Regions from separate parts of the Labrenzia sp. CP4 genome, predicted to be linked through region 1. Evidence: predicted binding sites of a transcription regulator. Region 1 holds the regulator's gene; the other holds the start of a gene.

Region 1 (7,472 bases):
GCTCCGCTCCACCGACCCAGGCGACAACCGGACAGTCGACGGCGGGCACCATCAATGCCGCACTTTCGTCCATGGCATCGTCTTCGTTCATCTGGAAGGACTTGTTCATCACCGTGTTTCTGAGCGGGCGAAGGTCGTGCAAACCGCTAATGGAAACAACACGCTCGATTCGATCCAGAACGTCTTTCGGCAACCGGCTGTCTTCGCAAATCATGCGTGTGACCAGATGCCCACCGGCGGAATGCCCGGCAAGACGGATCGGGCCACCGACGCGAGCAGCCGCCTTTGTAATCGCAACAGAGATTTGCCGCGTGATATCTGCGATCCGCGCCTCAGGAGCCAGATCATACGACGGCATGCATACCGTCCAGCCTCTTGCCAGGCAGCCGCTAGAAAAATGCGACCAGGAACTTTTATCGAATCTCAACCAGTAGCCCCCGTGCACGAACACGACGAGCCCCTTGGACTTCCTCTGTGGCCGAAACACATCGAACCGCTGACGATCCCCTTCCCCGTAAACGACATCCAGATCCTTTTCGACCCAGCTTTTCCGGAAGGTTTCCGCTTCCTGCGCCCAGCGCACGATGAAATCGTCAGCGCCCGGAATATAGGCAGCATTTGAATAGGCATCGTCCCAATCAATAATCGTCATCTCACTCATTCGAAATCCTCAGGCAAACGTCGAAACCGATCGGCGGCATACTTGCACGATTTACCTAGAAAGCGGAACGGCCTGAATGCCAATCTCAACTTGTCAAACGGACTGCCATCAACCTAACGTCTGAAAAAACCAGTAGTCGGGAGGCAAACTTAGATGGTGGAGCGCTGTTCCAATCGCGTGGCCAATCTTGCGCATTTTCTGTCCAGGAACGCTGCCCGGTGGCCCTCTGGTCCCGCAGTTGTCGAGGATGGGGTCACCTTGAGCTGGTCGCAAATCGATTCGCGCGTCTCCGCACTTGCCAAGGGTCTCCAATCGGAATTCGGCGTTTCCAAGGGCGACGGCTTGCTGGTCCAGGCCCAGAACTCGCATCAGATGATCGAGATCATGTTGGCCGCATTTCGTCTGGGAGCCATCTGGGTTCCCTGCAATTTCAGACAGGCTCCGGGCGAAACGGCCTATGCTGCGGTAAAAGCGAAGGCGAAGGTTTTCCTGTGTGACGCTGATTTTGGTGCTCAGGCCGATGCAGTGCGAAACGCCCAAGATCAGCTGACAGGATGCATTACAATTGGAGCCAGCGACTTTGGCACAAGCTATGAGGATCTCCTCTCCCGTTACCAGGGACAGGTCCTGCAGAACGAGGCAGTGGACTATAACGATCCCTGTTGGCTGTTCTTCACCTCAGGCTCAACCGGCCGCCCGAAGGCGGTTGTCCTCAGTCACGGGCAGATCGGATTCGTTTGCGTCAACTACATGGCAGACCTGTTGCCCGGGACGACGGAGCGCGATGCGTCGCTGGTCATAGCTCCATTGTCACACGGTGCAGGGTTGCAACTGATTGCCCAGCTATCAGTTGGTTCCACACATGTTCTCCTGCCCGGAGGCGGCTTCAATCCTTCGACTGCATTCGAGTTGATCGAGAAACACAAGGTCAGCAATCTCTTCACCGTTCCCACTATCGTCAAACGCCTGGTGGAAGACCCTGCTGTCGATCAGTACGATCACTCGAGCCTTCGTCACGTCATATATGCGGGGGCTCCCATGTACAGGGAGGACCAGAAGCTGGCTCTCCAGAAATTGGGGCAGGTTCTGGTTCAATACTACGGACTTGGCGAGGTCACCGGAAACATCACCGTGCTGCGGCCACAGGATCATTTTCTGGAGGATGGACCTGAGACACGCAGCGGCACCTGCGGTACGGAGCGCACAGGTATAGAGGTTTCGATTCAGGACGAGGAAGGCAATCATCTGCCCCCCAATGAAACGGGTGAAGTCTGCGTCATCGGTTCGGCAGTCTGTGCTGGCTATCTGGAAGACGAAGACGCCAACCAGAAGTCTTTCCGGAACGGCTGGTTCCGCACCGGAGACATCGGTCACATGGATGAACAGCGCTACCTCTTTCTGACAGGCCGAGCGTCGGACATGTACATTTCTGGTGGCTCCAACGTCTACCCGAAGGAAGTCGAGGAAGTGCTGCTTACACATCCGGATATTTCCGAGGTCGCAATTCTCGGCATTCCGGACAGGCAATGGGGCGAAGTCGGCCTAGCCGTTTGTGTGGCTGCCCCGGACAAGTCACCCGACCCTCAGGAACTCAGCGACTATCTGAACGGCAAGATCGCCCGTTACAAGATGCCTGCACGTTATCTCTTCATTCCCGCAATGCCGACAAGTGCCTATGGCAAGATCACCAAGAAACTGGTGCGGGAGCATTTGACCGAGAAAGGCCTGTTGTGAGACGGCCCGCCCCCAGGTCTCTGTCCGACATTCGTCATCCCGGCCCTTCTGCCATCAATCGGCTCCCCCATGCCAGATGTCTGGCGAAACCATTGGAAATCTCCCTGGCAGAGCAAACTCCCTTGCTGGAGGCGCTGGGCCGCTTCGCCACGCACCAAGGACTGAGCTCCGCCGTTCTCGATCTTTCCGGGCTCACGCTCGAAGCGTTCGACTTCGTAATGCCTGCCTGTGCAATCGATGACCGACATGCAGCCTGGTACAGCGACACGCACTCTTCGAAAGGCGCAACGCTGAAGTCCGCAGTTGCCATTCTCGGGATACGAGATGGTGAATGGTTCGCTCATGTACACGCTTATTGGCACGAGGAAGAAGTCGAGCACCTTGGCCACTTACTGCCGCATACGCTGAAGGTTGCGCATCAAGGGGCTATCAAAGGGTACGGCCTGCAAGGCGCAGCGTTCGTGGCATCGCTGGATCCGGAAACCGAATTCACGCTGTTTCGTGTGCAACAGGATGACGAACAGTCACGGACAACCGACTACAATGCGCTTATCACCACACTCGCTCCGTTTGCCGACCTGACGGACAGCATCCAAGAACTCGCAAAAGAGCTGAAAGCACCCTCCTACGAAGTCTATGGACTGGGCAGTCTGGCCGGAGCAGCGTTCCGCGATGCCCAGCCGATGACAGGTCTGATCTCCGAGATACTCCTGTCTGCAAACGCTGGCGCGAAACCGAAGCAAGAGCTTTGCGTCCCAATCCGCGCCGTTGATCTCGAAGGTGGACTGCATCGGGGCATTCTCACCGCTGGTGGCGCGCCGACTTTGATCACCTGTGAACTGCTGATCCTGACCGGATCGAAGGATGACCTAAATCCGATATCGGAGACGGATTGAATACGGCAACTTGTTCGAAGCCAAGAACAGTAAGAGAACATTTACCCTTGCAGAACACAATGAGAACAGGTACCATGTTCTTGATTTGTACCAGATGTTTTCTCGGTCAGGGGACGCCTACATGCTGACGCGCAAGCAGTACGAACTGCTCATGTTCATTCACGAAAGACTGAAAGAAACCGGTGTGCCGCCGTCTTTCGACGAAATGAAGGATGCGCTCGACCTGCGCTCCAAGTCTGGCATTCACCGCCTGATCACCGCGCTTGAAGAACGTGGCTTCATCCGGCGCCTGCCGAACCGGGCCAGAGCCATGGAGGTTGTTCGTCTTCCGGACTCCATCGCACCCGGCCTGGGTGCTCCACGGCCAAGAGGCAGCTTCTCACCTGAAGTCATTGAAGGCTCACTCGGCAAACCTGAGCCGGAAAAAGCTGCACCGGTGCCGGTGTCCAGTGTTACCGAAATCCCCGTCATGGGCCGCATTGCAGCCGGCGTGCCCATCGAGGCCATTCAAACACACAGCCATTCCATCACAGTGCCGCAGGACCTGCTTGGTCGCGGGGAGCACTATGCTCTGGAGGTTCGTGGCGATTCCATGATTGAGGCGGGCATTCTGGACGGTGATACCGTGCTTATCCGCCGGACCGACAGCGCCGACAGTGGCGACATCGTGGTTGCACTTGTGGACGATGAAGAAGCCACCTTGAAGAGGCTGCGCAAGAAAGGCGCTTCCATCGCTCTTGAAGCAGCCAACCCGGCTTATGAAACCAGGATCTTCGGTCCCGGCCGCGTTCGTGTTCAGGGCCGCCTCGTTGCCCTGTTTCGTCAGTATTGACCAGTCACTCCTCTGCGCGCGCTTCGGCCACCGAGGCGCGCTCGGCTAGACGCAGGCTGTCTCTCGTTACCGTACCCTGGTGATGCCAGGGGCGCGGTGGGTCAGGGATGGCAAACTTCAGTTTCTCGATTTTCAGATTTTCGTTTGGCGGATGGCCCGGTGCACTGGCACCGCTCGTAGCATTTGCGGCCTCGCTGAAATCACCGGGCGATAGCCAGATGGAGACGGCACCACGTTCGGTGCGCGTACCGCGATCCAGGACGAGGGCTGCACCGCAGCTCTCCGGGGCGACAAGATCGGTCACGACCAAATCGGCATATCGGCAATCCAGCTGAAACGCTTCAAATGTCTTTGGCTGCGCGATTGCAAGAAAGGATCGCTTGCCATCCAGCCGTTCTGCGTCCTCTGAATCGACGTAGGCCCTGATGACACAACCGTCGTCATCGCAATTTCTTTGAGGTGATTTCATCTTGCGCGACAAGATCGCATCACTCCTCACTCCTTCCGACTGCAGCCAGAGATCACTTGCAAACGATCTCCCCCTTGCTGCGTAGCGCAAAATTCCCGTTTCATCGCGGGCAGCTATTCGAGAGCCGCTTGCAGCAATCTGGATATCCGGAGGCCGGCTGGTGAGAACAATCAATATTCCTGCGACAAGAGGCACTCCTGCGAGCACACGCTTTCTGCCAGGCACCAACAATCCGGCAAACAATGCTGATAGCAACAGCAATGCAGCAACCCCGTCGAGCCTTCCGGAAGTTCCGCTGCCGGCATCAAGGGCTGCGGTAAAGGAGGCGACCTTCAACAGAAGTGAAACTCCGAAAGACATGACAGCCAGAGGGAGAGCCGCAAGGCCGAATGGCATCAGAACGAATGCAAGTACTCCCATCGGCATCACAACAAGTGAAAACACCGGCATTCCCAGCAAGTTGCCGACAAGGCCATAGGGTGCGATGCGGCTGAAGTGATGAGCTCCTATAATGCCGGTCGCCAGCCCTGCGACCAATGCGGTGACGAACAGCCCTGCAGCCCACTTGCCGAGGTAAAGACAAGTCGCCACGCCCCATCCGGACACTCTTTCACCAGATGACAGGGAACGATCTCGCTGCCGCCACAGGTCATATACGGCGACCAGGCAGATCACGGCAGCGAAGGACATCTGGAAGCCGGGAAAAAACAACCTCTCGGGAGCAATCAGCAAGAGTACGAGGCCAGCCAACGCTACGCTTCGCAGGGTCAGGCCGCGTCGCCCCACCAGAATTCCGACAAAGACAATCGCAATCATCAGGAACGATCGTTGCGTCGCAACCGCACCACCGGACAGAAGCAGATAAATAACTGCAGCACCAAGGGCTGAAAGCGCGGCCCATTTGTGCACCGGCCACCTGAGCGTCAGGACCGGCACCAACGAAAAGAGCAGCAAGACCGCGCCATAGGCGCCGCCGGCAAAGAGCGCCATATGCAGTCCGGAAATTGCAAGAATGTGAGCCAGTCCGGCGGCCCGCAAAATCTCTTCCTGCTCTTCGGTAATTCCGCTGCGGTCTCCAACCAGAAGAGCAACGATCAGTGCGGTTTCCGGTCCTTCCGAAAGATTGGCCCTGATGCGTTCCGCAAGGTCTATTCGAAGCTTGGCAACGGCAACGGCCGGGCGAAATTCATTTCCAACGTCCTCAGCCTCGATGACCTCGGGGGACCCGAAACTGAAACCCGTCGCACCTATCTGCTGAAAGAAGGCCCGGAAGGAATAATCGTATCCTCCTGGAAAGACGGGACCTGCAGGGGGAAACAACCGCGCACTGACGCTCACGGTGCGCCCCACGTCAATGTCGCTTCCTGCCGGAACGCGCAAGCGCACCTTAGCAGGGAACTCGCCCTCCTCGACAGGACGCCCATTGACCGAGGATACGGCCAGTACGATCCGGTGACCGGCCGCCCCGCTGTCAATCTCTTCTATGTAGCCAACAAGATCCGCGTTCATCTGCTCGGCAAGGCGCGGCGCCGAAACATATGCCGTGCGAAGACTGGAAGCTGCCAGTCCGGCAAAGAATGTCAGGAAGAGAACGACGGAAACCGCCACCGTGCCGCGCCGCTTCACACGCCAGAGAACCGCGCTTACCAGCACGACCAGAACCCCCAACAGAACCCAGGAAGGTTCTTCAGGCAATGAAACGTAGACACCAATTCCCCCGGCAAACGCGAAGGCACACCACAACAGCCCTTGCGAATCCCAAAGACGATCTGCTGACGCATTGTGAGCGGAATAAGTGTGACCAGCACCCGCGAGCCTTGAACGCCGTTTCTCAAGTACTTCAGGCTTGAGCACGGCAGGTGATAAATCCTCGCGATCAACATCAAGGGTTGCCGTTTGCGACCGGCCGGCAGAAATATCGAGCGGACCGGACCGTGACGTCACTTCAGCTCCTCGTTTTGGTCCAAGAAATGGCCGGAGCCCCTATTTAGCCTCGCCAAAGCCTGTGCTAAGACCGCGCCACCAATCCGGCGCGCTCCGCGCCGTCATACTGACAGAGACTTTCATAAAGCACCATGGCACAGAACATCGTCACGCGCTTCGCCCCGTCCCCGACGGGGTTCCTGCATATCGGCGGCGCCCGCACCGCGCTCTTCAACTGGCTCTTCGCGCGTCATCACGGCGGCAAGATGCTGCTGCGGATCGAAGATACGGATCGGGCTCGCTCCACACAGGAAGCGGTGGACGCATTGATTGACGGCCTGTCCTGGCTTGGGCTCGACTGGGACGGAGACCCGATCTCCCAGTTTTCCCGTGTTGAGCGCCACAAGGAAGTGGTCGAGGAAATGCTGGCCAACGGCACGGCCTATCGCTGTTACTGCACCCCGGAAGAGCTCGACGCCATGCGCGAGAAAGCCCGCGCCGAGGGCAAGCCGCCCCGCTATGACGGGACATGGCGCGAGCGAGACGCGTCCGAAGCCCCGGCCGGCGTTGACCCGGTCATCCGCATCAAGGCCCCTCAGGAAGGCGAGACGGTGGTCGACGATCTCGTTCAGGGTCGCGTCGTGATCCCGAACAAGGACCTTGATGACTTCGTACTGATGCGCTCCGACGGGACGCCGACTTACATGCACGCCGTTGTGGTGGACGATCACGACATGGGCATCACACACATCATCCGCGGCGTCGACCACTTGACGAATGCAGCCCGCCAGACGCTCATTTTCAAGGCTCTGGGATGGGATGTGCCGGCGATGGCGCATATTCCGCTCATTCACGGGCCGGACGGCGCAAAACTTTCCAAACGTCACGGTGCGACCGGCGCCGAAGCCTATCGCGAGATGGGCTATCTGCCGCAGGCCATGCGGAATTATTTGGCAC
Region 2 (7,472 bases), 290 kb from region 1:
TTTCTCTCACCCATGCCTTGCGAATCCGCCCCACACGGACACAAGAACTAGGTTTTAAACTCGGCTGGAAGGTTTAAGGAGCCGTTAAGCTTAAAGCAAAACCTGGAGAGAATTCGGCGTTACGATGCCTTTTTAGGCCGCGGCTCACGCAGGAGAAACGCAGGAATGTGAACGCCAGCACCGAAGGCAGGTTCCAGTTTATCGTTTCTGGAGCGCTTGCCAGTCTGCCGTTGCGGCAGGTTTGAGACCGGTGTCGGGTTCAGCATTTCCGGGAGTTCCTCCATCTGCTCTTCCACGACTTCGCGTGGCTTGCTCTGCGACCGGCGACGATTGGAAGGCTTGGGTTGTTCTGCAGCCTCGTTGTCGTTGCTCGACCGTGCGTTCCTGGAAGGCTTGCCGGCCTTGCGGCGTGCCTTGCGTTCCTGTGCTGCAGCTTCGAAGTCGATCGCATCGCCCAGCCAGTCGATGTCCTTCTTGATCAATGTCTGAATGGCATCGAGGTATTTCTGGTCTTCACCGGTTACGAGCGTGAACGCGGTGCCCTTGCGTCCGGCGCGGCCCGTCCGGCCGATCCGGTGGACATAGTCTTCGGCATTGCTCGGAACATCGAAGTTGAAGACGTGGCTGACCTCGGGAATATCGAGGCCACGCGCGGCAACGTCACTTGCGACGAGGAGCTTGATCGTTCCCTTCCGGAAATTGTCCAGCATCATCATGCGTGTACGCTGGTCCATGTCGCCATGGAGAGCACCGACGTTGTATTCATGACGCTCCAGAGACCGGTAAAGCGTCGTCACGTCCCGTTTGCGGTTGCAGAACACAATCGCATTCTTGAGGTCTTCAGCACCTTCCAGCAGTTCGCGCAGGGCTGCGCGCTTTTCGTAGTCCTTGGACTCGGCTGCCTTCAGAAACTGAGCGACGTTTTCAGCCGTCGACGAGGTCGGAGCGACTTCGATACGGGCCGGGTTCTGCAGGAACGTTTCGGTCAGACGCTGGATTTCCGGTGGCATCGTCGCCGAGAAGAAAAGAGTCTGACGAGTGAACGGGATCAGTTTGCAGATCCGCTCGATATCCGGAATGAAGCCCATGTCGAGCATACGATCGGCTTCGTCGATGACGAGAATTTCAACGCCCTGCAACAACAGTTTGCCGCGCTCGAAGTGATCAAGCAGACGGCCAGGCGTCGCGATCAGAACATCTGTGCCACGGTCGAGCTTCTTGTCCTGGTCGGAAAAGGAGACGCCGCCGATCAGCAGGGCGACATTGAGTTTATGGTTGGTGCCGTATTTGGCGAAATTCTCTTCAACCTGCGCAGCGAGTTCGCGCGTCGGTTCCAGGATGAGCGTACGCGGCATCCGCGCACGAGCGCGGCCCTTTTCGAGCAGCGTCAGCATGGGCAGTGTGAAACTTGCGGTCTTGCCGGTTCCGGTCTGGGCAATGCCAAGGATGTCGCGGCGCTCAAGCACCTGCGGAATGGCTCCCGACTGGATTGCCGTGGGTTCCTTATAACCTGCTGCTTCAACTGCAGCGAGGACCTTCTCGCTAAGACCGAGAGTATTAAATGCCATGGAGCGCTTTGCCCGAATGTTGTGATTGTTAATCGGCGGCGCCGTGGGAACCGCCGGTGCCAATGTGCGCACACCCTACATTCATGCGCTCAGGTGTCAATGCGCTTGAGAGGTAAAATCTCAAGAAAATCGAGTAATTCCGAGTACGATTTGCCATCTCAGTTAATAGTGCAACCAAGTTGGTTCATGAAATCGGCTGGAAAATCAGTATGCGTTGCCCAAAATGCAGGCGCAAACGAAGGTATGTGTTTCCGAAAGTATCGCTTCAGCCGGTATTCGATACGTAAAATTGCGCAGCGTCAGGCAGAAAGAGCCGCCGGTTTGTAGAACAGGTCGTAGTCTGACTTGTAGCGCCGCCGCAGCTGCTGCACTAGGCTGTCTTCGGTAAAGGACAGCAGCGTGTCCCTGCCGACAAAATTGTCCACGTGATACGCGACAGGAGATTTCGTGCGGAACCTGAGAGAGCTTTCCGAAAGAAAAGTTGCGAATGACTGGTCGAAATCTTCAAGCTGCAAGATCAGATCAGCCGTCAACATACCTTTGTAGGTGAGGGCAGCTGTCTGGCTGCGAAACAGATTGTCTGCTTCCAGGTCCGAAATCGACGCAACGTGTGACACGAACTCCTGAGGTGTCATGTCCTGATTGAACTGGCGCTCTTCATAATAGGCCGGAAGCGGATCGGCACTCAGGATGACTTTCTCATAACAGTAGGCCAACCGATGCATCGGATCCTGGACCCAGGCCGCGACTTTCATTTCGGGATGCCGTCGCTTGAGTTCGCGTGCTGTCAGTAACTCCACATTCCCATGGAAGAGCAGCCGTTCCGTGGCGGCGGTCCGAAGATCAAAGCCGGAAAGGGCCTTGAGCTTGTCGGTACCGGCAAGGCAATGAAGAACCGGGCGCAGAAGTTGAAAAGCAGGTTCTGCGATACGGGCAAAGGCGATCTTGTGCTTGGGAAAAGCCAGGAAGACATGATTTCGCAGTGGGCGAAGCCGTCTGTCCAGTATCGAATACATCCGGTTTAACATGCTACGTTTCCGACCGGTCAAATAGGCAGTGCGGGCAAAAATATACGCCCGCCCAACCTCTTCAAAAAAAGATATAGATCAAAATACCTGCTGTTGTGGCTAAATATCAAGATCCTCAGCGAATTCAGCGTTGTCCTGAATGAACCGGAAGCGCGCTTCCGGCTTGTTGCCCATCAGCCGTTCAACGGTGTCGTTGGTGTCTGTTACAGCTTCTTCTTCGACGACGACCTTCAGCATGGTCCGCTTGGACGGATCCATTGTCGTTTCCTTCAGCTGAGCCGGCAACATTTCACCCAAACCCTTGAAACGGCCGATTTCCACCTTGGATTTACCCTTGAAGACTGTCTCCATCAATTCGTCTTTATGGGCATCGTCGCGTGCATAGAGGGTCTTTCCCCCCTGGCTGAGACGATAGAGTGGTGGCACGGCCAGGAAGAGATGGCCGCCACGGATTAGCTCCGGCATTTCGCGGTAAAAGAAAGTAATCAAAAGTGATGCAATGTGGGCGCCGTCGACGTCAGCATCCGTCATGATGACGATCTTCTCGTACCGCAGGTCACTTTCCCGGTATTGGGAGCGCGTGCCGCAGCCAAGGGCCTGGATGAGATCGGCAAGCTGCTGGTTGGCGACGAGTTTGTCGCGGCCGGCGTTTGCGACGTTCAGGATTTTGCCGCGCAAGGGCAAGACGGCTTGGTTGGAACGGTTGCGCGCCTGTTTGGCCGAGCCACCTGCCGAGTCACCCTCCACGATGAAGAGTTCGGTGCCATCGGACTGGTTTGCCGAGCAGTCGGCAAGTTTGCCCGGAAGGCGCAGCTTGCGGACAGCTGTCTTGCGGGCGACGTCTTTTTCCTGTCGACGGCGCAAGCGCTCATCCGCGCGGTCGATCACCCACTCCAGAAGCTTGTTTGCCTGGTTGGGGGAGGCCGTCAGCCAATGATCAAATGCATCACGCACAGCAGTCTCTGCAATGCGCGTGGCTTCGTTGGTCGCCAGTTTGTCTTTGGTCTGGCCGACGAATTCAGGCTCACGGATGAAGACGGACAGCATTCCGCCGGCTGATGTCATCACATCATCGCCGGTGATGATGGATGCCTTCTTGTTGTTTGTCAGTTCGCCATATGCCTTGAGGCCGCGCAACAGGGCATATCGGAAACCCGCTTCGTGAGTTCCGCCTTCCGGTGTCGGCACGGTGTTGCAGTAGGAACTGACAAAGCCGTCGCCAGCAAACCAGCTCACTGCCCATTCCACGGATCCATGTTTGCCGGCGTTGTCGGTGCGGCCGAAGAACACGTCGTCGACGACACGGCGTTCCTTGGTCAGTCTCTCGTTGAGAAAGTCGCGAAGACCACCGGGGAAGTGAAACACGGCCTCAGCCGGTGTCTCGTCCTTTTCAGACAGCAATTCAGGTGCGCAGTGCCAGCGGATTTCGACACCGCCAAAGAGATAGGCCTTGGACCGTGCCATCTTCAAAAGGCGCGCCGGGACAAATTTGGCGCCTTTGCCGAAGATTTGATCGTCTGGTTTGAAGCTGACCTGGGTCCCGCGTCTGTTCTGGGTGTCGCCAACCAGCTCGAGAGGACCCTGGGCGTGACCGCGGCGGAAGATCTGACGATAGAGCTTGCGGCTGCGTGCGACCTCTACAATCAGTTCCTCTGACAGCGCATTGACCACGGAAATGCCGACACCGTGCAGACCGCCAGAGGTCTCATAGACCTTGCTGTCGAACTTGCCGCCCGCATGCAGCGTCGTCATGATCACTTCGAGTGCGGACTTGTCCTTGAACTTCGGGTGAGGGTCGACAGGAATACCGCGGCCGTTGTCGGTGATCGTCAGATAGCCATCGCTGGAAAGCGACACGTCGATCCACGTCGCATGGCCGGCAACCGCCTCATCCATGGAGTTGTCAATCACTTCGGCAAAGAGGTGATGCAACGCCTTTTCGTCAGTGCCGCCGATATACATGCCTGGCCGGCGCCGAACCGGCTCGAGCCCTTCGAGAACCTCGATGTCGGCCGCTGAATAATCGTCGCTGACCGCGACAGGCGCAACGGGACGCGGCTTTTGCGGAGCTGGGGCGGGCTCGTCTTGTGTCATTGGGGCAGAGACCGCCGCGTTGCCTGCAAACAGATCGTCTTTTGCGCTCATTCCGTATCGCCTGATGGGTCTTGGGTCACAGTTTCTACAAACTCAGCGCTGTTACCTACACCGAATCATGTCTCAGTTTGAAGGACAAAGATAGAACGGCAAAGGTAATTGGCCAAAAGCCCCCGTTTTCAACAGCCCGGGGCCAAAAAACCGATCTGGAAACACATCATCAACCCGCCTGTGTTGAAATAAGGGTCTTGAATGGGAGAGGGGCGGTCACAATATGTGCCAATTCCGCAACAGTTACTGACAGAGTCATTTGCAGGGCCCCGGTTTGCCGCCGTTGCCCCTGTTCGGCCATGTTTGCCCGTCACCCGTTACGCTAATGTCTGGGACGACCAGATCGGGATCAACTCCTGAAGTGGTTCACAGTCCGGACAAAAGTGTCAGGAAATGGTCTTATTTCGGCGTCGTATGGCCCAACTTAAGACGAAATGATCGGCCAATTTAGGCCACTCCGAAACAGTGGGTCCCGCAGGCATATGCTTTTGGGACCAAAGAGACAGCAAATGCGCTTGGCGCGGACAAAAAACAAGAAAGTCCGTCGGGGATCTGTTTCGTTGCCGACGGATAATAGTGTGACTGGGATGCCTAAGAACAGCACAAAGCTTCAACGCATGGGAAGAGCCGGAACCGTGCTCGGTGCGTTGATCCTGATCGGCCTGACAGGGCCCGTGGCCGCCTTTGACGGTCAGCCGGCGCCTGCACGGGCGATCGGTCCGAACGATCTTTCCCCGTCTGAAGCACTGCGGGCCGGTGCCCGCCAATATTATTCCGGCGACAAGGCCGCTGCGCTTGGGTCGCTGCAGTATGCCGCCGAAAACGGTCAGCCCATGGCCGCCTGGAAGCTGGGCGAAATGTATGCCTCCGGCGACGGCGTCAAGGAAGACGACCTCAAGGCGTTCGAATATTACAGTCAGATCGTTCGTGAGCACGGGGAAGATCGCCCCGATGCACCGGATGCTCCCTTTGTCTCAAGCGCCTTCGTTGCGCTCGGTTCCTACTATCTGAACGGCATCGACGGCGCAGTGCCCAAGAATGAATCACGTGCCCGTCAGATCTTCACGCATGCCGCCTCCTATTTCGGCGATGCCGATGCCCAGTATGAACTTGGCCGCATGTACCAGGAAAACAACAGCCGCATGGCCGTTCGTTGGTACAATCTTGCCGCGCTCAAGGGACATGTGGGTGCCCAGGCACGCCTTGGTGAAACGCTCTATGCACTCGGTACGTCGGACAAGAAAAAAGCTCGCGGCCTGATGTGGATGACCGTTGCCCGGGAACAGGCCAAGGGGACGGATACCAGTTGGATTCATTCCATGCACGAGCAGTATTTCGCGGTTTCGCCCGAGCCTGTCAGGCAGATGGCCAGATCAATGGCTGACGGATGGTTGAAGCAAAACCGCCCGGACGTGCTCACCGCACAGCAGTTGCCCGCACAATAACCTCAAGCTCATAGAGACCGATCTGAACACCATGTGGGTGTGATCGTCCGTCTTCAATGGCTCTCGCACTGCCGTGCTAACTCTGCTCCGGTTCGAAGCAGGAGCGTGCCAGGGTTTCAGAAAATCTGCGTTATCTGGCGAGTGATCTTCAACCTGACGAATAAGTTGGTGTTGTGGGACGCCTGGTCGTGAATTTATCGATCGCAGGGCTTTGAATTTGGGTCAGTGGGCAAGGCGCGTTGCTGATCTGCCAGGACGTGTTGTTCAGCACCATTTCACATGTCGCCATTCGCAGCCCGGATGGGCTCTTCAGGCAGATAGATTCACCTACGCCGTATTTCTCGCCCTGGTATCGGCAGGTACACGTGACGTCTTGCGCCCAAGCCGCGCTGCCTGACCCAAGAATCAGACCGAAAATCAGTCCGGAAAACAACCATACGGTGACAGTAAAGACCGACCGACCGGCAATCGAAATCGTTACCGGTATGTCTGTTCCGCATGTCGCCGTCGCGGATGTTGGTCGGCTGAGCGTCATCCCATGATGAGAAAAGCTTACCATGACGTCAGTCGACTGCAAGCCCGGTTTCCGGGCACGCACCGCGCTTCACGCCTCCATCAGCGATGGAGACAGATTTTTGGAGGCAGTTTCAGTCTCAAGCAGCCAGCTTCACCCAGACGGGCACATGATCCGACGGCTTTTCCCAGCCGCGCACATGCTTGTCGATACCGCAGCCTGAGAACCGGTCTGTGGCCTGCGGAGACATCAGGATATGATCGATCCGAATGCCATTGTTCTTTTGCCAGGCACCTGCCTGATAGTCCCAGAACGTGAATGTTTCCGGCGCTTCGCTGCAGGACCGGACTGCTTCGGTCAAGCCGAGGTGGGTGAGGGCACGGAAGCGTTGCCGGCTCTCAGGTTGAAAGAGAGCGTCTTCCAGCCAGTTCTGCGGGTTCTTGGCATCTACGGGATCGGGGATGACATTGTAGTCCCCCAGCAGCAGGAATGGCGTTTCTTCTGAAAGCCGCTTTTGAGCGTGCGCAATCAAGCGGTCCATCCACTCGAGCTTGTACGGAAATTTTTCTGTTCCCAGCGGATTGCCATTGGGAAGATAGAGGCAGCCGATTCGAATCTGGCCGCTATCCGTCGACAGAGTGCCTTCAATATAACGGGCCTGTTCGTCCGCATCGTTTCCGGGCAAGCCGCGCTGAATATCAGTCAGCGGCGTCTTGGACAGAAGCGCCACACCGTTGAAACCCTTTTGGCCGTGTGTTTCGACGGCGTAACC

The links. Region 1 encodes LexA, which represses DNA repair genes until DNA is damaged. Its sites were predicted from a motif close to TGTTCNNNNTGTGTTCNG; they were not measured.
Region 2: a site for LexA is predicted at 4,822-4,839, ahead of parE (DNA topoisomerase IV subunit B). Genes of this name have one in related genera too.

The regions. Positions count from the first base shown of each region.
Region 1 is NZ_CP011927.1:2,988,947-2,996,418, reverse strand. It holds gene ACP90_RS13935 (alpha/beta hydrolase) at 1-661, opposite strand, end outside; gene ACP90_RS13930 (acyl-CoA synthetase) at 815-2,395, shown strand; gene ACP90_RS13925 (hypothetical protein) at 2,488-3,291, shown strand; gene lexA (transcriptional repressor LexA) at 3,413-4,123, shown strand; gene ACP90_RS13915 (ComEC/Rec2 family competence protein) at 4,128-6,536, opposite strand; gene gltX (glutamate--tRNA ligase) at 6,668-7,472, shown strand, end outside.
Region 2 is NZ_CP011927.1:3,276,926-3,284,397, reverse strand. It holds gene ACP90_RS15210 (DEAD/DEAH box helicase) at 120-1,568, opposite strand; gene ACP90_RS15205 (sulfotransferase family 2 domain-containing protein) at 1,868-2,596, opposite strand; gene parE (DNA topoisomerase IV subunit B) at 2,696-4,741, opposite strand; gene ACP90_RS15195 (tetratricopeptide repeat protein) at 5,329-6,186, shown strand; gene xth (exodeoxyribonuclease III) at 6,840-7,472, opposite strand, start outside.